Regions from separate parts of the Paenibacillus sp. FSL R5-0470 genome, predicted to be linked through region 1. Evidence: riboswitches for the same ligand, from Rfam matches in the RefSeq annotation. Region 1 holds a riboswitch; each other region holds the start of a gene.
What was found. Region 1 has a riboswitch for cyclic di-AMP ahead of MKY99_RS00190 (3D domain-containing protein). Riboswitches for the same ligand answer to the same signal wherever they lie in the genome.
Positions count from the first base shown of each region.

Region 2: linked by a shared signal. The riboswitch ahead of MKY99_RS25360 (TrkH family potassium uptake protein) and the one ahead of MKY99_RS00190 (3D domain-containing protein) in region 1 are both predicted to bind cyclic di-AMP.
Region 3: linked by a shared signal. The riboswitch ahead of MKY99_RS02705 (hypothetical protein) and the one ahead of MKY99_RS00190 (3D domain-containing protein) in region 1 are both predicted to bind cyclic di-AMP.

Region 1 covers NZ_CP150238.1:40,192-46,103, reverse strand. Annotated here, with positions in the region: gene yabG (sporulation peptidase YabG) at 1-673, opposite strand, end outside; gene rsmA (16S rRNA (adenine(1518)-N(6)/adenine(1519)-N(6))-dimethyltransferase RsmA) at 745-1,629, opposite strand; gene rnmV (ribonuclease M5) at 1,626-2,177, opposite strand; gene MKY99_RS00190 (3D domain-containing protein) at 2,354-3,517, opposite strand; cyclic di-AMP (ydaO/yuaA leader) riboswitch at 3,799-4,028, opposite strand; gene MKY99_RS00185 (TatD family hydrolase) at 4,226-4,996, opposite strand; gene MKY99_RS00180 (HD domain-containing protein) at 5,108-5,912, opposite strand, start outside.
Region 2 covers NZ_CP150238.1:5,741,942-5,747,853, forward strand. Annotated here, with positions in the region: gene MKY99_RS25350 (LysR family transcriptional regulator) at 1-282, shown strand, start outside; gene MKY99_RS25355 (TrkA family potassium uptake protein) at 354-1,022, opposite strand; gene MKY99_RS25360 (TrkH family potassium uptake protein) at 1,036-2,331, opposite strand; cyclic di-AMP (ydaO/yuaA leader) riboswitch at 2,468-2,647, opposite strand; gene MKY99_RS25365 (CPBP family intramembrane glutamic endopeptidase) at 2,962-4,647, shown strand; gene uvrC (excinuclease ABC subunit UvrC) at 4,754-5,912, opposite strand, start outside.
Region 3 covers NZ_CP150238.1:602,771-608,682, forward strand. Annotated here, with positions in the region: gene MKY99_RS02680 (ABC transporter permease) at 1-572, shown strand, start outside; gene MKY99_RS02685 (hypothetical protein) at 607-798, shown strand; gene MKY99_RS02690 (hypothetical protein) at 890-1,249, opposite strand; gene MKY99_RS02695 (hypothetical protein) at 1,382-1,891, opposite strand; gene MKY99_RS02700 (hypothetical protein) at 1,908-2,399, opposite strand; cyclic di-AMP (ydaO/yuaA leader) riboswitch at 2,533-2,698, opposite strand; cyclic di-AMP (ydaO/yuaA leader) riboswitch at 3,119-3,308, shown strand; gene MKY99_RS02705 (hypothetical protein) at 3,499-3,915, shown strand; gene kdpA (potassium-transporting ATPase subunit KdpA) at 4,132-5,808, shown strand; gene kdpB (potassium-transporting ATPase subunit KdpB) at 5,825-5,912, shown strand, end outside.

The sequences.
Region 1 (5,912 bases):
AATTCGCCCCTGCCCCCAGCAGTGCTTCAAAATGTGACTGACAAGCACCTGCAACAATCGTCAACGCATCAAAATTTCGCTCATAATCCCTAGCTACCCTAATAGCAGCTACGAAGTTTTGCGAATTTTTATAGCTGCTCAGACTGTGAAGATCGTAAGTATGCTGTTGCTTCAGCACCCCGTCATGACCGGTAATCACCACAATATCTGGACGCACGCGGGGCAGCAGCCGGTATAAAGTGTCAGCCATTGCGGACTCATGAACATGATGACCTTCAGCAGGGATCCGCAATTGCTCGTATAAGCTAAGGCTCTTATTCAAATACGCTGGATCGCCATCCAGATGCAGTACTTTCCCCGGCACTTCAAAATAAGCAGCTTCCTTGGGCGATGGAGCCCATGCTCCTTCTGATAGAGCGCTCCCGCTCCGCTGACTTTGCTCCTGTCGGTCTTTCCGCAGCTGTGTCAGTGATTCATTCGCTTTAATCTGTGCCTGCTGTCCTCGTTCCGTAATTCGGGTAGGAGGCACTTGAACCAAGTCATTCAGAGGAGAATCCGCCAACAGACGGAAATCTGTGCCTTTAATGACGGCTCTGTCCTGCACAATATGATCTACACGAAAAGTCAAATCTCCGCCATAAGATTTGCGAACGACCAAGTCTCCTAAATTCATTACAACCACCACCTCTACCCCATCGTATGGGCAAAGGCCTCAGTTGGTTCATAACTAGCTATGTTTTTAGCTTATTCAATTCCAGCAGCCAACAGAACACCGCTTAATCGGGCGTATTCTTCTAGACTTAACGTTTCTCCACGACGTGTTGGTTCAATACCAGCTTCTGCGAGTAAAGCCTCCAGACGCTCACGTCCCTCTTCCGGGAAGTAACGAGCCTTGAGATTGTTAGCAATCGTCTTGCGACGCTGTGTGAAAGAAGCTTGGACGACCTCAAAGAAGTGCTTCTCACTCTCAACTTCTACCGGTGGACGCTCTCTTACCTTTAGACGGATTACAGCGGACTCCACATTAGGTTGAGGAATGAACACCGTACGCGGCACAATGCAGACGAGCTCAGGCTCGCTGTAGTACTGCACGGCAATGCTAAGGCTCCCGTATTCCTTTCCTCCCGGAGAAGCGGCCATACGCTCCGCAACCTCTTTCTGAATCATTACAACGATGTTATCAAGCGGAAGCTTCTCTTCGAGCAGCTTCATCAGAATCGGAGTAGTTACATAATACGGCAGATTGGCAACTACGCTTACCTTGTTCACGGATGCAAAATCTTCTTTGAACAGCTCCTGCAGATTTACATTCAGAACATCATCATTACGAACCTTTACATGCGGATAAGGGGAAAGTACGTCCCTTAAAATAGGAATCAGCCTACGGTCGATCTCCACAGCAGTCACCGCACCGGCGGTTAGCGCCAAACGCTCCGTCAGGGCACCAATCCCAGGACCGATTTCCAATGCCCCTGATTCACTATCTAGCCCAGCAGCGTCAACAATCTTGTCCAATATATTTTGATCAATCAAAAAATTCTGTCCTAAGCTCTTCTTGAACTTGAATCCATAACGTTGAATAATTTCTTTCGTCCGTTTTGGAGTCGAAATTTCCTCTCTACCACTCATGAAGTAATGCCCCCCTGATCAATTTGGGCGAGAGCTCCGGCAAATTCCTCCCGCGTAATTCCAAACATCGCCAGCCGCTTGTACAGCTGCTTGCCATTACAATATCCGATTCCAAGCAAATTACCAAGTGCCATACGTCTTTCAGCTGCCCGAGGATGTACAAGCATTCCAGCGGCCATTAGATCATCAAGTCCAATTAAAGCAGGTGCACCTTCAAAAGAGGTATGTACATTCCGCAGCGCATGACGAATCGCCTCTGGAGAAGCGTTCTCCACACCAATATCTCCCTTGCGGGTTGCGTCCTTCTCCGGAATGAAGGCATGCTTACAGCCCGGCACCTTTGCGGACACAATCTTACGAATTCGTTCACCCGCGTGATCCGGGTCAGTAAGGATAATCACTCCTCTACGCTCCATAGCAAGCGCGATCTTCGCAATTACGGTCCGGTCTACAGCCGAGCCCCCTGTTTCGATCGTATCTGCTTCTACAGCGCGTTTAACAGCGACGGTATCACTCTTACCTTCAACGACAATTAATTCCTTAATCATATCTCTTGACTCCTTCCAAAAAAAGCAAAAAAGAAGAGGTTTCGCTCCTCTTCTTTTGGTTAAAGAATTTATAAGTGATGAGCGGTTGCTCTGCGATCAACGAAATGATCATCTGGCGTTCCTTAACGGTTATCATCACTATAGCTTATCAAAGAATAATTTGCAAAAGCTTCAGCCTAGTTTAACTCGGGCTTCACAGGTCCAATCACATAAACGGTACGCGATTTACGACCGAAATTACGGACATGGCTCAGTGAATCGTAATAGACATCTACTTTATTGCCTTTAATGGCACCGCCAGTATCTTCTGCTCGGCGGAATCCAAGCCCCTCGATATATACCCACCAGCCAATAGGGATTACATTCGGGTCTACCGCAATTGTACGACCTTCCGTTACGCGTGTTCCGGAGGCAGTTTTGGTACCAATACCTGGCTCTTCTGATGAATAAGCTGTCATGGAGACGTTCTTAATCATCTTCTTGTACTCAAAGTCTACGCCAGCCTTGCTAGTGACGTTATTAGTCTTGGCGCTAACCTTAGCCGTTTTTGAAGTGGTGTTTGATTTGGAAGTTGTTGTAGTCTTAGCTACAGCCGGCTTAGGAAGTGCTTTGGTACCAACGGCAATAATCTTATCTTTCGTTACCGTTTGTACTTCCTTACCAATCATGCGCATAGAGGCCAGTTCACCGTCTTGGTAGATCTTTTCAATATGCTGAATCATGACGCCTGGTTTGCCTGCCTGTGCCACTCTAACTGTTCCCACAGTAAGGGAGGGGTCTGCTGTCTTGATGACTCTGAAGGGTAAGTTAGTTGTTCGCTGTACGGTCTGTTTGTTGATGCGAACAATCTTAACCTCCATGTTTGCAGAAATGGTGGTGTCTAACGAAGGGAAAATCTTATCATGACCTTCTAGGGTAATGCCCATTTTCTCAATTGCTTTACCAATTGTGTCCTCGGTCGTATATAACGTTTTTGTTGCTCCATCCGCAGTAAGACTAATTTTCTGCGCACGATTGATAACGACACGGTCACCGTCTTTTATTTCATCACTCAGACCTAAAGATAGTTCATCATGCGGCTGCAGCGAAATTTGCTCTTTCTCCAACACATCACCAAGAAGCGCTTCCCGCGTTTCAAGCGTCTGTGTTTGCCCGTCTATTACTAAAAATAATTGTTTGTTACTTTGACCGTGTACGTACAGCAGAATAAGTAGCGCGATAGCGACTGAAATCACGCCTGCAAGTAAAAGTACGCGAGTATTTACTTGCTCCCACCGTAATGCGAAAGACCTGCTGGATGACTGCGAATCATGGGATACTTCTGGTTGGAATACGCCCATTCTCTCCATCCTCCTTACATAGCCCCGTCGTCAATTGTATATCATGAGGACTGAATTCCTTTGACGAAACTATTTGAGATTGTCACAGGACACGCACGTAATAACTTAGCGTCTCCTGCTCATGGATCGCCTGCTCGGCACAGCTACTCCCACCCCTGTTATATAACAGTATGTGGGCAACATTCTATTTATTCAAAAATAAAAAAGCCTAAAAAGAGTTCAACTGAGGACTCTTTCGTGGCTTCTCCAATATCAGAATAGAGAATGCTTGTGCACGAGGTTGCCTCTCTTACTTGCGCTTACGGGGTTAGCTGTCGGGTTCGGACGAAAGAGAGACGCCCTATTTCAGGTCACCCGCTCATGGCGGTTGCCCTTAAATTCACCCCAAAGACCACGTGAAGAAATCAAATACTGTCCTACGGCACGTCTAAACCGTATTTAAAATACAGGCATGCGGCAGGTCAATATTGGTTCCCCCGTTCTCCATACGGAGACTCAGCGAGACGATCCATGAATCAATGGCTGTCACTATAACACAGCTCACATCACTGAAAAGATGATATCCTGTTTTGATGCATGTTGTAAAGGACGATTCAACCACGTTTACGCAAAAATATGGTTAAAATATTGTAATATTCAGCCGTTTTTATATTAAAAAAGTTTAATATATCGGCCATTCTCTATTTTTCGCCTGTTTTGCTCCCGTTTTCACTCAATCCCAAATCGTTCCAGTGCGTTCGCATACGTTATTTTAGCCAATTCTTCCCATGTTAACCCTTTAATTTCAGCTGCTGCCTCTGCTACAAGCTTCACATGAGCGCTCTCATTTCGCTTCCCGCGGAAGGGGTGTGGAGTCAAATATGGAGCATCGGTTTCGATCAATAATCGGTCTAGTGGTGTCTGCGCAAGCACTTCTTTTGGCACTCTTGCATTTTTGAACGTAATGGGTCCTCCAAAGGATAAATGAAAACCAAGATTCAAGCACATTTTAGCTGTTTCCCAGCTTCCTGAGAACGAGTGCATCACGCCTCCAACCTCATTTGCTTTTTCCTCCCGTAAAATCCGTACAACATCCTCATGTGCATCACGATCATGAATACAAATCGGCATATTTAGTTCACGGGCTAGTCCAATTTGCTTGCGAAAAACTTCATGTTGCACATCCTTGGGAGAAGTATCCCAGTAATAATCCAGTCCGATTTCACCAATAGCCACTACTTTTTTATGGCTGCATAGAGAAGCGATCCAATCGAGATCTCCTTCTTTCATATCAATCGCATCCTGAGGATGCCAACCCACTGCCGCATAAATATAATCATAAGATTCCGCCAGCTTCATCGTTGAGGGAATCGTCTCCCGATTAAATCCGATATTAATCATCTTGCTAACTCCTGCTTCTACAGCACGAGCGATAACTTCTTCGCGATCCTCGTCGAATTGAGGTGCATCCAGATGCGTATGTGTGTCAAACAGAAACATTTTAACCCTCACTCCTTGTTCTTTTTTAAATATAAGACAATATAAGTTTCAAGCTATCCGTTATATCTTATATTTCTACTCTTCTTGTCAAAAATCCCATATTTTCTTGTATTATTTTGCAAAAATCTCTGCAATAGAAGCAGGCAATCGCGTAAGCGCATTTCTCAACTTATCCTGAGGAAAATAAAGATGATATCTGCCACGGTGAATGCCGCTAATAGAACGCACAATATCCGACACCTCTGAAATTTCCCGCAGATGATCATGCCGATCAAGCAGCAGAATTTGTTTATTGTCAAAAGCTTCTCCCGGACGGAACACATCATAGGGCAGATCTGTCGGAAAATCAATCTCCAAATCATATTCTGGGTGAAGTCCCGCTGCCGAAAAACTGCTGCGAATTTCAGTAATCATATCTGTATCGAGATTCTCCACCTCAACATATTTATACAGTTTACGATGAATAAAACGGGTACACAAGTCGCTTAGTAGCTCATCTTTCTCAAGCGTCCACTGCATAAAAGCCGTCTGTACCAGTGCTTCATCTAGCATTAAATATTGCTTCACTGTCACCTCACCACGGAACAAATCCTCCAGCGGATTAATCATGAAACTAAAATTGTACCCCTCTTGGAAAAGCTCCTTGGCTCTACGGAAAATTTGTCGCAAAATAATCTCTGAGCTACGTGTCACCGGATGAAAATAGACTTGCCAGTACATTTGATAACGCGACATTAAATAATCTTCAATAGCATGCATTCCCGATTCTTTTACAACAATTCGACCATTATAAGGACGCAGCATTCTTAAAATCCGATCAATGTCGATCGTCCCATAATTTACACCTGTATAGTACGCATCACGCAGCAAATAATCCATGCGATCAGCATCTAGCGGACTGGAAACCAGATTTACA
Region 2 (5,912 bases), 1.1 Mb from region 1:
CAGCGCTGTGGAATTGATCCAGACGTTCGGATGGAGATTGACTCATTCGAAGCCATCGTGCGGCTGCTGCCGACAGTCAATGTGGCAGCGTTACTGCCCAAGTCTTATCTGCGTCCGCAGCTGTTAAACGGCGGTGGGCTGGTCTCTCTGCATATTAAGGAGCTGGAGCAGACTCAGCGAACTACCTGCCTGATTTACCGTGACGATGGGAGCCTGAGCACAGCGGCCCGCAGCCTCGTGCAGGTCACAGAAGAGATGTTTCTAACGGAACGAGAGAAATAGTACATACCTCTGCGTGCAGCCTTAATTAAAAAAGCCCTCCGTCCCATGTAAAGGACGGAGGGCTTATCTATTTAATCTTGGTTTACAACTTCATCCTCAAATCGATCAATACTTTCATTAGAACCAATGAGTACCATAACGTCGCCCTCACTCAAATGATCATGTGCCGTTGGAGCCACTATAATTCCACTTTCCCGGTTCAGGGCAACAATACTGCAGCCATATTTCGCTCTTGTATTTAAATCTGACAAGCTTTTCCCGTTCATGCAAGACGGAACGGTTAGCTCGACGATTTTATAATCCTTGGACAGTTCAATATAATCCAGCAAATTGGGTGTCACGAGCTGATGTGCCACACGAATGCCCATATCCCGCTCCGGAAAAATAACCCGGTCCACGCCCAGCCTGGACAACGCACGACCATGAAGGATCGAGATCGCCTTGGCTACTACTTGCTTGACTCCAATCTCTTTTAACAAAATCGCCGCCAGAATACTTCGTTCCATATTGTCGCCAATCGCAACAATCCCACAGTCAAAGTTCCGTACGCCGAGCGAGCGCATAATTCCTTCATCTGTAGCATCAGCCACTACCGCATGCGTCAGGTGATCGCTCATTTCCTCCACACGCTCCTCATGGTGATCAATGCCGAGCACCTCGTAGCCCATTTCCATCAGCTCAAGTGCAAGGCTTGAGCCAAAGCGGCCTAAACCGATTACTACAAATTGCTGTGCTTTCATTTCGGATTAACTCCTATCCAATAATTATTTTACCTTCTGGGTGCTTATACAATGGTTTACCCTGTTTAGGTCCAAGCGCATACACTAATGTTAATGGACCTAGCCGACCTGCAAACATGGTCAGACAGATCAGAATCTTGCCGAAGATAGACAGTTCAGGTGTCAGCCCCATGGTTAGTCCCACCGTGGCAAAAGCTGAGGTCGTCTCAAATAATATCGCTAAGAAATTACTATCCTCTGTTGTGGACAGTAACATCGACACCGTGAGGACCAATAGCAAAGCGAGTAATGTTAACGTCAACGCTTTATAGATACGCTCTTGCGCCAATCGGTAACGGAACAGTACAACATCTTCACGTCCGCGCAGCATCGCGATTACTGCACCAATCATAATCGTAAAGGTTGTAGTCTTGACCCCGCCACCTGTTGATCCTGGAGATGCACCAATAAACATAAGAATAACCATAAAGAACTGTGAGGCTTGCCGTAGTCCGGCAATATCCACCGTATTGGCGCCAGCGGTTCGGGGCGATACCGACTGAAAGAATGCCGATAATATTTTGCCGCCGAAATTTAAATTCCCCAGTGTGCGCTGATTCGTAAATTCAAATATAAAAATAACCAAAGCGCCGATAAGAATAAGCCCTGCAGTGGTGGAGAGTACAACTTTGCTATGCAAAGATAATTTACGTTTGACACGAAACTCCACCAGATCCGACATGACAATAAAACCAATACCGCCAGAGACAATCAGAAACATCACCACGATGTTCACTAGCGGGTCATATACATAATCGGTTAAACTCCGGAAATCCCCGAAAATATCAAATCCAGCATTATTAAACATAGACACCGCATGAAATATTCCAAAATAAATGGCCTTTCCCAGTGGCATATCAAACGCCCAGCGTAAGGACAGAAGCACCGCTGCACAGCCTTCGATGACCAAGGAATAAATAAGTACTCTCCGGATCAGTCGAACAATCCCCTCCATAGAGCCTTGGTTCATTGCTTCCTGAAGGATCAGTCTGTCCCGCAAGGAAATTTTGCGTTTCATCATCATGGCAAATAAGGTCGCCATTGTCATAAACCCTAAGCCGCCCACCTGGATAAGCACCATAATTACGGTTTTCCCAAAAATGGTGAATGTCGTCCCGGTGTCCAGCACCACAAGTCCTGTCACACAGGTGGCCGATGTTGCAGTAAACAACGCATCAATAAAACTAACAGCATTCCCGCTGGTACTCGAAATGGGAAGCATTAGCAGCAAGGCTCCAATCAGAATGATCGATGCAAAACCAAGCACCATAATCTGAGGCGGAGAGAGCTTCAGGAACTTTGATTCAGAAACCCTGCGAAACTGTGAAGCCACTACGCTCACCCTCTTATCAAAATTTAAAGAATTCCAACAAAAAAAGCACTGGAAAACCAATGCTACCCTTGGTTCCTGCAGTAAATTAGCCTACGAGGTTAGCTGACGGATTCGGACTGTGCAGGCTGCCCTATTCGTTCCTAGAACGAAATTCACCCCTGATGAATAAAGACAACGCCTATGGCGTATACTCATCTTTTCATTACTTCTTATGGTTCCCCCGTTTTCACCTGAAATTCGGCTATATACAATTGCATACAAATTATATATGTTATTTCGATAAATCACAAAGACACTATTAATGGTGATTCATATGAAAAATGCGGTTTGGAGAGGATGTACCACTAAGAGTGCCTTTTCTCATCACTTTTCCGTGTTTTCCCTGCAATTGCATCGATTTTCATGAAAAATGAAGAAAGAATCACCTTAAATTCATGGTATATATTCAGTTACCTATTCTATAATATCTCTATTACCCATAAAAAGAATATACGATGATTTTTGTAACTATCATGGCACTAATACTATAATGGAACATAACATTGTCAGTTTACAAGGAGGCGTTACATGAATCCCGTTGGCCAGCCCTTACAGCAACGTGCCCTCTCCAAGAGGCTCATCATCTCGGGCATTATCGGTCTTATTCTATTTATTATGTTTCAAATTGCTCCCTCGGTGCTAAATAGCCCTGCCGGGGAAGATACTACTGTCATCAGTAAGGCGGAAGCCCGCGACAAAGCCATATCATTCGCAGAACAAAAGCTGAACTACACCAAAGCACCAAACGATCAGTGGAATGTACTGTACGATACGGACTCTTCCTTTTATGGTTATATGTCCCGCGAGAAGCTTTTGGAGGACTATACAAAAAAGAAATTGGATCAACGATATCCTTTTGACATCTTTCGTGTAACACTTAGTCCTTCAGCGGAACAAGAGCCACTGATCTCTGTTGACCTCAATATGTATACTGGTGGAGTTGTCGCTTTCACACAAGGTGCAGAAGGATCAGGTACCGGATTACCAAACAATGTATCCACCAGTGCAAAAGAAGAGGACAAGGGTACTACCTTATCACTTACACAAAAAGAAAATCTTGCCCGTCCCTGGCTTCAGGAATGGGATGTAAATCCCGCCAAGCTGCAAATTGAATCGAATACGGGAAACTACGGGCTCGTGTATACAGATCGTTCCGTTCAGATCGGCGAATCCTTACTACACTATTATTTCGATTTCACTGGCGAACAGGTATCCAGCTTTAAAGCAGGATTCACCGCTCCAGCCTGGCATACCTCCTATGTAAAGGACCAGACCTCTCTCGCGGAAAAGTTTACTTTATTCGGCTACGGTTTGCCTACTTTAGCTTTAGGAATTCTGGCACTCATCTACAGCATACTTAGAAGAGAACATACCTCCTTTAAGCGTGGAATATTCCTAAGCTCAGCTTATTTTGTAATCATGATGATCAGCACCTATAATATGCTCCCTGAATCCTCAGGCGAAGGACTCGAGGCTCAGATAACTTCCGTCATAATGTTCATCATTTATGCCTTATATAGCCTCCTAATGTCCTCCCTGCTCTATTTTTCTTTAGTTGGAGGGGACGGCCTATGGAAAAAAGAAGAGGGGATGAACCCATGGCCTCGTGCTAAAGAGCCTGGCTATGGAAAATATGTTCTGGATAGTATCCGGGCTGGATACGTCTGGGCATTCGTGCTGCTAGGGGTGCAGACCCTTATGTTCATCGTATTATCACTTACCTTGCAGAACTGGTCCACTACTGACGCTACTCAATCTCCTTACAACATGAGATATGCTTGGCTGCTGCCCATCGTTGCATGGCTCGCTGGTTTATCCGAGGAAGCCATTTATCGTTTTTTCGGAATTCCTATGTTGAAAAAAGTATTCCGAAGCACGTTCATTGCTTGCCTGATCACCACGCTGGTTTGGGCGTTTGGCCATACGCTGTATCCGATCTACCCCATCAGTTCCCGTCCTATTGAGCTGACCGTGATTGGTTTGCTCTTTAGCTATATTTTCCTTCGTTACGGATTTATTGCCGTCATGTTCAGTCACGTCGTGTTTGACAGCATTCTGATGGGCGCTACGCTGATCTTTATGAAGGAAAGCGTGAATGTAGGGGCTGGTATCTTCGCGATTATAATGCCGTCCATAGTCGCTTACATCGTCTATCGGTTTAATCCACCGCAGAAATCAGAACCTAAGCCGGTTGAACCTACATCTGTAATTTAAAGAAGTAACGGGTGGATAACCTATAATAAAAAAAGGTGTCACAGCAGAAAACTGCTGTGACACCTTTTTTATATTAACGTATACAGCATTCCAGTATTTCGAATGCCTATGTCGCTGGCTCTTCATCCTTGAGCGCCTCAAGAATTTGACTAGCCAGCTTTTCGCCAATAGAAAGTGATTTAAAATCCTCTATGGAGGCTTCTTTAATTTTCTTTAGTGATCCGAAATGCTTAAGCAGCGCCTTGCGCCGCTTCTCGCCTATACCTGGTATGGAGTCCAGTTTAGAAGTAACCATGGACTTCCCACGTTGTTCACGGTGGAAGGTGATGGCGAATCTATGCACCTCATCCTGAATCCGTTGCAACAGATAAAATTCCTGACTATCCCGAGCCAAAGCGACAGGTTCTGGCGGATCTCCAACCAAAAGCTGAGCCGTCTTATGCTTATCATCCTTGACGAGACCACAGACCGGAATGAATAACCCCAGCTCGTTCTCCAGAATATCAATAGCTGAGGATATCTGCCCTTTACCACCATCGACTACGATAAGATCTGGTATCGGCAGGTTCTCTTTCAGCACCCGTTCATACCGTCGCCGGATGACCTCGCGCATCGTTCCATAATCATCCGCACCCACCACCGTACGAACCTTATATTTACGATACTCTTTTCGTGCGGGCTTGCCATCAATGAAGACAACCATTGCAGAAACCGGATTAGTCCCTTGAATATTCGAGTTATCGAACGCCTCGATCCGGCTTAAGCGTTCGAGCCCCAAGCTCTCGCCTAAGCTCATTGCAGCACCAGAGGTACGTACTTCATCTCGTTCAATAAGCCGGAACTTCTCGTCGATTGCGACTGTAGCATTTTGGCAGGCCATACCGACCATCTGCTTCTTGAGGCCACGCTGTGGCACTAGCACTTTGGTGCCGAGCCACTCCTGTAGAATAGAGGCGCCACCTGCAGCATCAACGACACCTGCTGCTGATGCTTCCGCAGCGGCCATTTCACGGGCCTCAACTTCTTCAGGCGATTCGGGGGTATCTTCCCCCTTTTGTAGATCTTCTTCGGCTGGAGCAGCAATGACAATCGCCGGTTTAGCTTCTTTATCAACCACTGCTTCCTCGTCAAGCACATCCGGCAGAAGAATCTCCTGCGGCAGAGCAGGATTATCACTGTAATACTGCGTCACATAAGACATAAAGTCACTGTAGGCTTCCCCATAGAACGGAAAGACAGAGGAGTGGCGCTGAATCATCTTCCCT
Region 3 (5,912 bases), 560 kb from region 1:
TAGCGCAAATGTTTGGTAAAGTTATCGGTGTCTTCTTAGTAGGATTATTACAAATTGGCGTCATTATCGCAGCGGTAGTTGTCAATCTTAAGCTTCCGCATAATGCAACGATTTTGAAAGATTTAGACCTGGATTTAGGCCAGCTTAATATTAACTTGTTGCTTTATGGAATTGTTCTTTATGTACTAGGTTACTTCCTCTATGCCTTGATGTATGCAGCTGTAGGTTCGATTGTCAGCCGTACAGAGGATCTTGGCCAAGCGGTTATGCCGATTATGATGTTAGGCTTCGTAGCATTCTATGTTCCACTGTTCAGTATCTCTAATGCGGATACTCTGCTGGTTAAGGTAGCGAGTTATGTGCCTTTCACCTCTCCATTGACCATGCTGCTCCGGATTGGTGTTGGTGAAGTAGCGATCTGGCAAGTTATTGTATCATTAGCCATCCTGCTTGTTACCACGTTCATCTTTGGATGGTTGGCTGCCAAGATCTATCGCACAGGCGTATTGATGTACGGCAAACGTCCAAGTATTAAAGAGATCAGAAAAGCGATGAAGGCTTACAAGATCTAAGTGGCTTCATATAAACTTTTAAGGAGTGGTAATCATGACTAAAAGTGAACAATACAATATGATGCTTTTAATGAGTTCGGTATCTCTGGCTACGGTTAGTAGAATGCTCCATTCAGATGGATCCGCTGTTATGGATTTCACTCAAGGTGTATTGACTGGTGTTGCCATGGTAGGGATGATTGCGGGATTGTGGATGTACGGTAAGGCGCGTAAGAGCAAAGCGTAATAATAGGGAAAGGAAGCCGCGGCAGATGCCGTGGCTTTTTTCTTTTTTTGTGTACGTATCGTAAAAGTTATTTGGAAGATAGTTGAGGGAGTTAGACAACGGATAGATTACCACTAGGCAGCAAATCCTCTTGAGCAGTCAGTTGCTCCCGCACACGCCTAAGCTGTGCTTTTAGTACAGGAAGACTCTTTTGCAGAATGATGCTTATTTGAGGTAAAGATAGCTTTAGGCCATACCACATCGTTTTTATAAGCTGTTCCTCCCAAGGCAATGCCTTGGCAGACAGAAGAGACCGGCGTGCGTAATAATCGGCGCATTGTCGGATACAAGAGCGGTAAGCTTCGATAGAGAATAGCTGGCTGTCGAAGCTTTTTTGACGGAATATTTTGTGAAGCTCTTTAAAAGTACGGATAGTAACCTTCTCGGCTTCTGCTGATTGTTGTAACAACATGGAACTGAGCATATAGATATCATTCGTACACTTTTGAACACACTCTGCAAATATAGTTCTACGGGATGATTCGGCAGGTAAGGGGTCAGGCATGATAAACACGATCCTTTCAGAATGGGTTATGGGATGAACCTATAATATAGAAAAGTAAGAAATGGATTTGTTGATAAGCTCGGCGGTATCAGGTTCTGGATAACTATGTTTTTGAAGCGCAACACTGGATGGTTTATAATATAGCCGCCCTCCTTTGGAATCTCTCCCACCAGCGACAGCTCTGTACAGACGACCTTGCTCAATGTGCCCTGCCAAGGATTTACCCTGCAGCTTGGCTTTTAAATCCTGTAAAGCACCTTGCACTAGCTCAAACTGAGTCTGATCCCACTCTGAACCATGGGTACGTACTTTATCTATCGCTTCCTCTAGCCGGCAATGGTATATCATTCTGAGAAAAGAACTCCATTTAATAAGATCGAAAGTTTTGGTATTGGCAGAGATAAGACATGCCCCCCAGCTGCTACCTCCTTTACAGGTAAGTTTCAGGATGCCATAACGGCTGCCTTGATCAGCCTCCATTCCATAATGAATAGGCTCAGGTGAATCAAAGACGAATACTTCTATGCGAGACAGTCTTCGCTGGTCCATGACAGTTTTTTCCTCCTTAGGTTTCCAAAAGCTTAAGATCTACATGGTGAATGTCATTAGCCTTCTCTATACAGGCGAGCATTTCAGCTTCATTCTCACAGACTGCGGCATGCTCTAGCCATAGTCTGAATTTCTGTTTGCGTATAACGGATAAATGTAAGGGAAAGGTGTTGCGGGATCTCATTACGTACCAACCGACTGCAACATCTTTCCACGGTTCCTTAAAAGCGGTGAGCCACGGAAAACGTTGGTGTGCTGACCAATCCTGCAGCTGTTGCTTTTCTCGGATACTTTTATATATTTCGTATATAATTGTTCGGTCCATACAGTATTCACAGGTAGATGGGCTGCTGAAATGGCGAAGTGATTCAATCTGCTTCTGACCAAAAGCATAGCCGACAATAGTTCTGTGATGATCCTCTTCGAACCACAACGCTCCAAAGCAAACATAATTTAGACTTATCGGCTCAAGTAGCCCTTGCTGAGTTCCCCAATAATAGTGTTTCATTTCTTTCACCCCGTCCAGCATGCTATCACCCTATAGATTCAGGTAACGCAAAAACCGCAGCAAGAGGAGGACCTCTGCTGCGGTTTTGGAATACAGGTATATACACACCTGTGCCAAAGCGTGGCGGATCAAGGGTCTCTCTCTTTACGCTTACGAGGTTAGCTGTCGGATTCGGACGGTGAGAGTCGCCCTACCTATATGAGACTTGGACAGTCTCCTTCGGATTCACCCCAAGTAGGCCATGTGACCTGATGGTTCCCCCGTTCCCTGCAAATACAGGAACTCAGCGTTGAATGTATTTCGTGAAATAGATTCAACCCGAATCATACTCTTTTCAAGGTGTTTCTGTAAAAACAGAAAGTGTTCTTTTGAGCGCGATTTAAACCAAATCCTGCCTACTACGACGGAAAAGGGAACCAAATAGGTATTTATTGCGAGTTATCGGGCTTCTTCCTCGCTTAATCTCGACTTCTTGTTTTCTTACCTATAAAGGCGTTTTTTTAAGATTTCTACATTTGTGGTGAATAAAATCACATGGTATGCCCGCTTTTCGCTAATGGATTAAAACTCGAGTAAACAAGAGATATAGAGAGATTGGATATCAAGTAAGCGCTATCCGATACGAAAATAGTTTTTAATTTGCATTATTTTGGCATCAATCAGGTTTTACAATTCTTCCTGCATAAGGGTATGATTACTCCTGTTTCAACAACAATCGAATATTTGATCCGCTTAATTTCCGTTAAGGAAAGCGGGGGAACCAACAATCGGCAGACGATGTGAGAGTCGGAAGCCGGTTATGGGGTGAATCCTGTAGAAGATGCGAGTGAGCTCGTATCTATACAGGTAGGGCGACTCTCACCGCCCGAATCCGACAGCTAACCTCGTAAGCGTATGGAGAGAGGATGAGTGCAATGTGACCGCTAGCGAGCCACAGAGGAGAATCCTTTGTGGCTTTTTGCTGTGCTTTTTTAAGCAAAGCATTTATGGAAAACCTCACGAAGAGGTCGTTATATTCATCATTAGCGGTAGCTTTTCTTTCAAGATCAGGGTGATCAAGCTCTGATCTTACAAGCAAAGCATTTGAGGAGAATAAGAGATGACAGATCAGAATGAATATGTACTGGTATGTGCGCCAACGAAGGCAGGCGAACATTTTATTAAGCTTCTAAAATTCAGAGGCATTAAGATGGCCGGATTGACCAACAACTTGCCTGAGAAGGCCCTACTCGAAGAGATGGGGATTGAACAAGTCGTTCTAGTTGATACCCGCCATCAGAATACTTGGTTTCGCCCGCCGTTCCCGGTAGGACGGGTATATCTGTTCGAGAGCAGCTTTACGTTATGCTGCCGCTACATTCAGATGTGCCGCACCTGGACGACACAGCCGATTTTTGTAATCACAAGCTCAATAAATCCTAGATTGGTCTATAAAAGACTTGGTGCAAGTTATGTAATCTATTCTCATAGTGGTGATGCTGATTTTCTAATCGATAAATCACCTCATCAAGGATAAAAGAAGGAGTGCGGGAGATATGATGGATCTGTATATGGTGGCTTCGTTAGCTGTAATTTACGGGTTGTTTTATGGATTTATGCGCTGGTGCGCAGGTGTAGTTGAGGATACAGGGAGGGATAAGTTGTGATTCTAGTAATCGCTGTTACCCTACTGTTGTTTGTATATCTGGTTTACGCATTGATTCATCCGGAGAAATTTTAAGGAGGGGCATTCATGGGCATTTTGCAAATAGTTGCTGTAATCGTAATTCTTATCTTGCTGGTTAAGCCGATGGGCACGTATTTATATTATGTATTTTCTAATGAACCGAACCGTACGGATCGATGGTTTGGAGGCATGGAAAAAGGGATTTATAAGCTGATCGGCCTGAAAAAACGGGACGGAATGTCTTGGAAGAAGTATGCGCTCAGCTTTGTGTTAACAAATATCGTATTGGTTACTTTCAGTTACATTGTTCTTAGATTGCAGCGGGGATTGCCGTTAAACCCGAATGGAATTACGGATATGGAACAGACGCTTTCATTCAATACAGTGATCAGCTTTATGACCAATACGAACCTGCAGCATTATAGCGGGGAGACGGGGCTTTCGTATTTTTCACAAATGGCTGTCATCACGATGATGATGTTCACATCTGCAGCGAGCGGATTTTCTGTTGCGGTTGCCTTTGTCAGAGGAATCACGGGACGGAAATCAGTCGGGAACTTCTTCGAGGATTTCGTCAAAGCGCATATTCGTGTGTTCATTCCGCTAGCTTTGTTAGTTTCATTGGTGCTGGTAGGACTACATGTGCCACAAACGCTCAAGCCATCACTTGAAGTCACTACACTAGAGGGCCAAACACAACAAATTGCTATCGGTCCAGTAGCTTCTTTGGAATCGATCAAACATCTGGGCACGAATGGTGGCGGCTTCTTCGGGGCCAATTCATCGCATCCTTTTGAGAACCCTAATCCACTTACGAACGTGCTAGAGATTCTCTCTATGTGGATGCTGCCAGCTTCGCTCCCTTATATGTACGGATTGTTTGCCAAGAACAAACGTCAGGGCTGGGTAATTTTTACCGCAATGATGACCTTGTTTGTTCTGCTGTTAAGCCTAAACTTCTATGCTGAATCGAAAGGCAATCCGGCGATCAATGCACTAGGAATTGAATCTTCACAAGGTAGTATGGAAGGTAAAGAGGTGCGCTTCGGCATACCGCAGTCTTCCTTGTTTACTTCAGTAACAACCGCAGCTACGACAGGTAGTGTTAACAATATGCATGATACGCTGACGCCGCTGGGAGGTATTACGCCTCTTGCACTGATGATGCTCAACAATGTCTTCGGTGGTAAAGGTGTTGGACTGATCAATATGCTGATGTATGCGATTCTGGGTGTCTTCCTGTGCGGTCTCATGGTCGGCAGGACACCGGAGTTCCTCGGACGGAAAATAGAGGCCAAGGAGATGAAGCTGATTGCCATAGCGATCCTTGTGCATCCGTTCATTATCCTTGTGCCAACCGCAGCTGCGTTCCTGACCGATTTGGGGCAAGGGGCGATTACGAACACTGGATTCCATGGACTCAGCCAAGTGTTATATGAATATGTCTCTTCTGCCGCGAACAATGGTTCAGGATTTGAAGGGCTTGCAGACAATACAACTTTTTGGAATGTCACAACCGGGATTGTCATGCTGCTAGGTCGTTATGTCTCTATCATTGCAATGCTGGCGGTAGCAGGTTCTCTGCTTAAGAAGAAGCCGGTTCCTGAGACGATTGGCACGTTCCGCACAGACAATGGACTGTTTACGGGAATTCTGATTGGTACAGTAGTGATTATCGGTGCGTTGACGTTCCTGCCGGTCATTGTACTCGGCCCCATTGCAGAATATCTAACCTTACGGTAGGAAGAGGGAGAATAAGATGAGTACTGTAAAAAGAAAAAAGCTGCTGACGGGACCCATACTCCTTAGCGCTGTAAAGGATAGTTTTATAAAGCTTAACCCAGTAA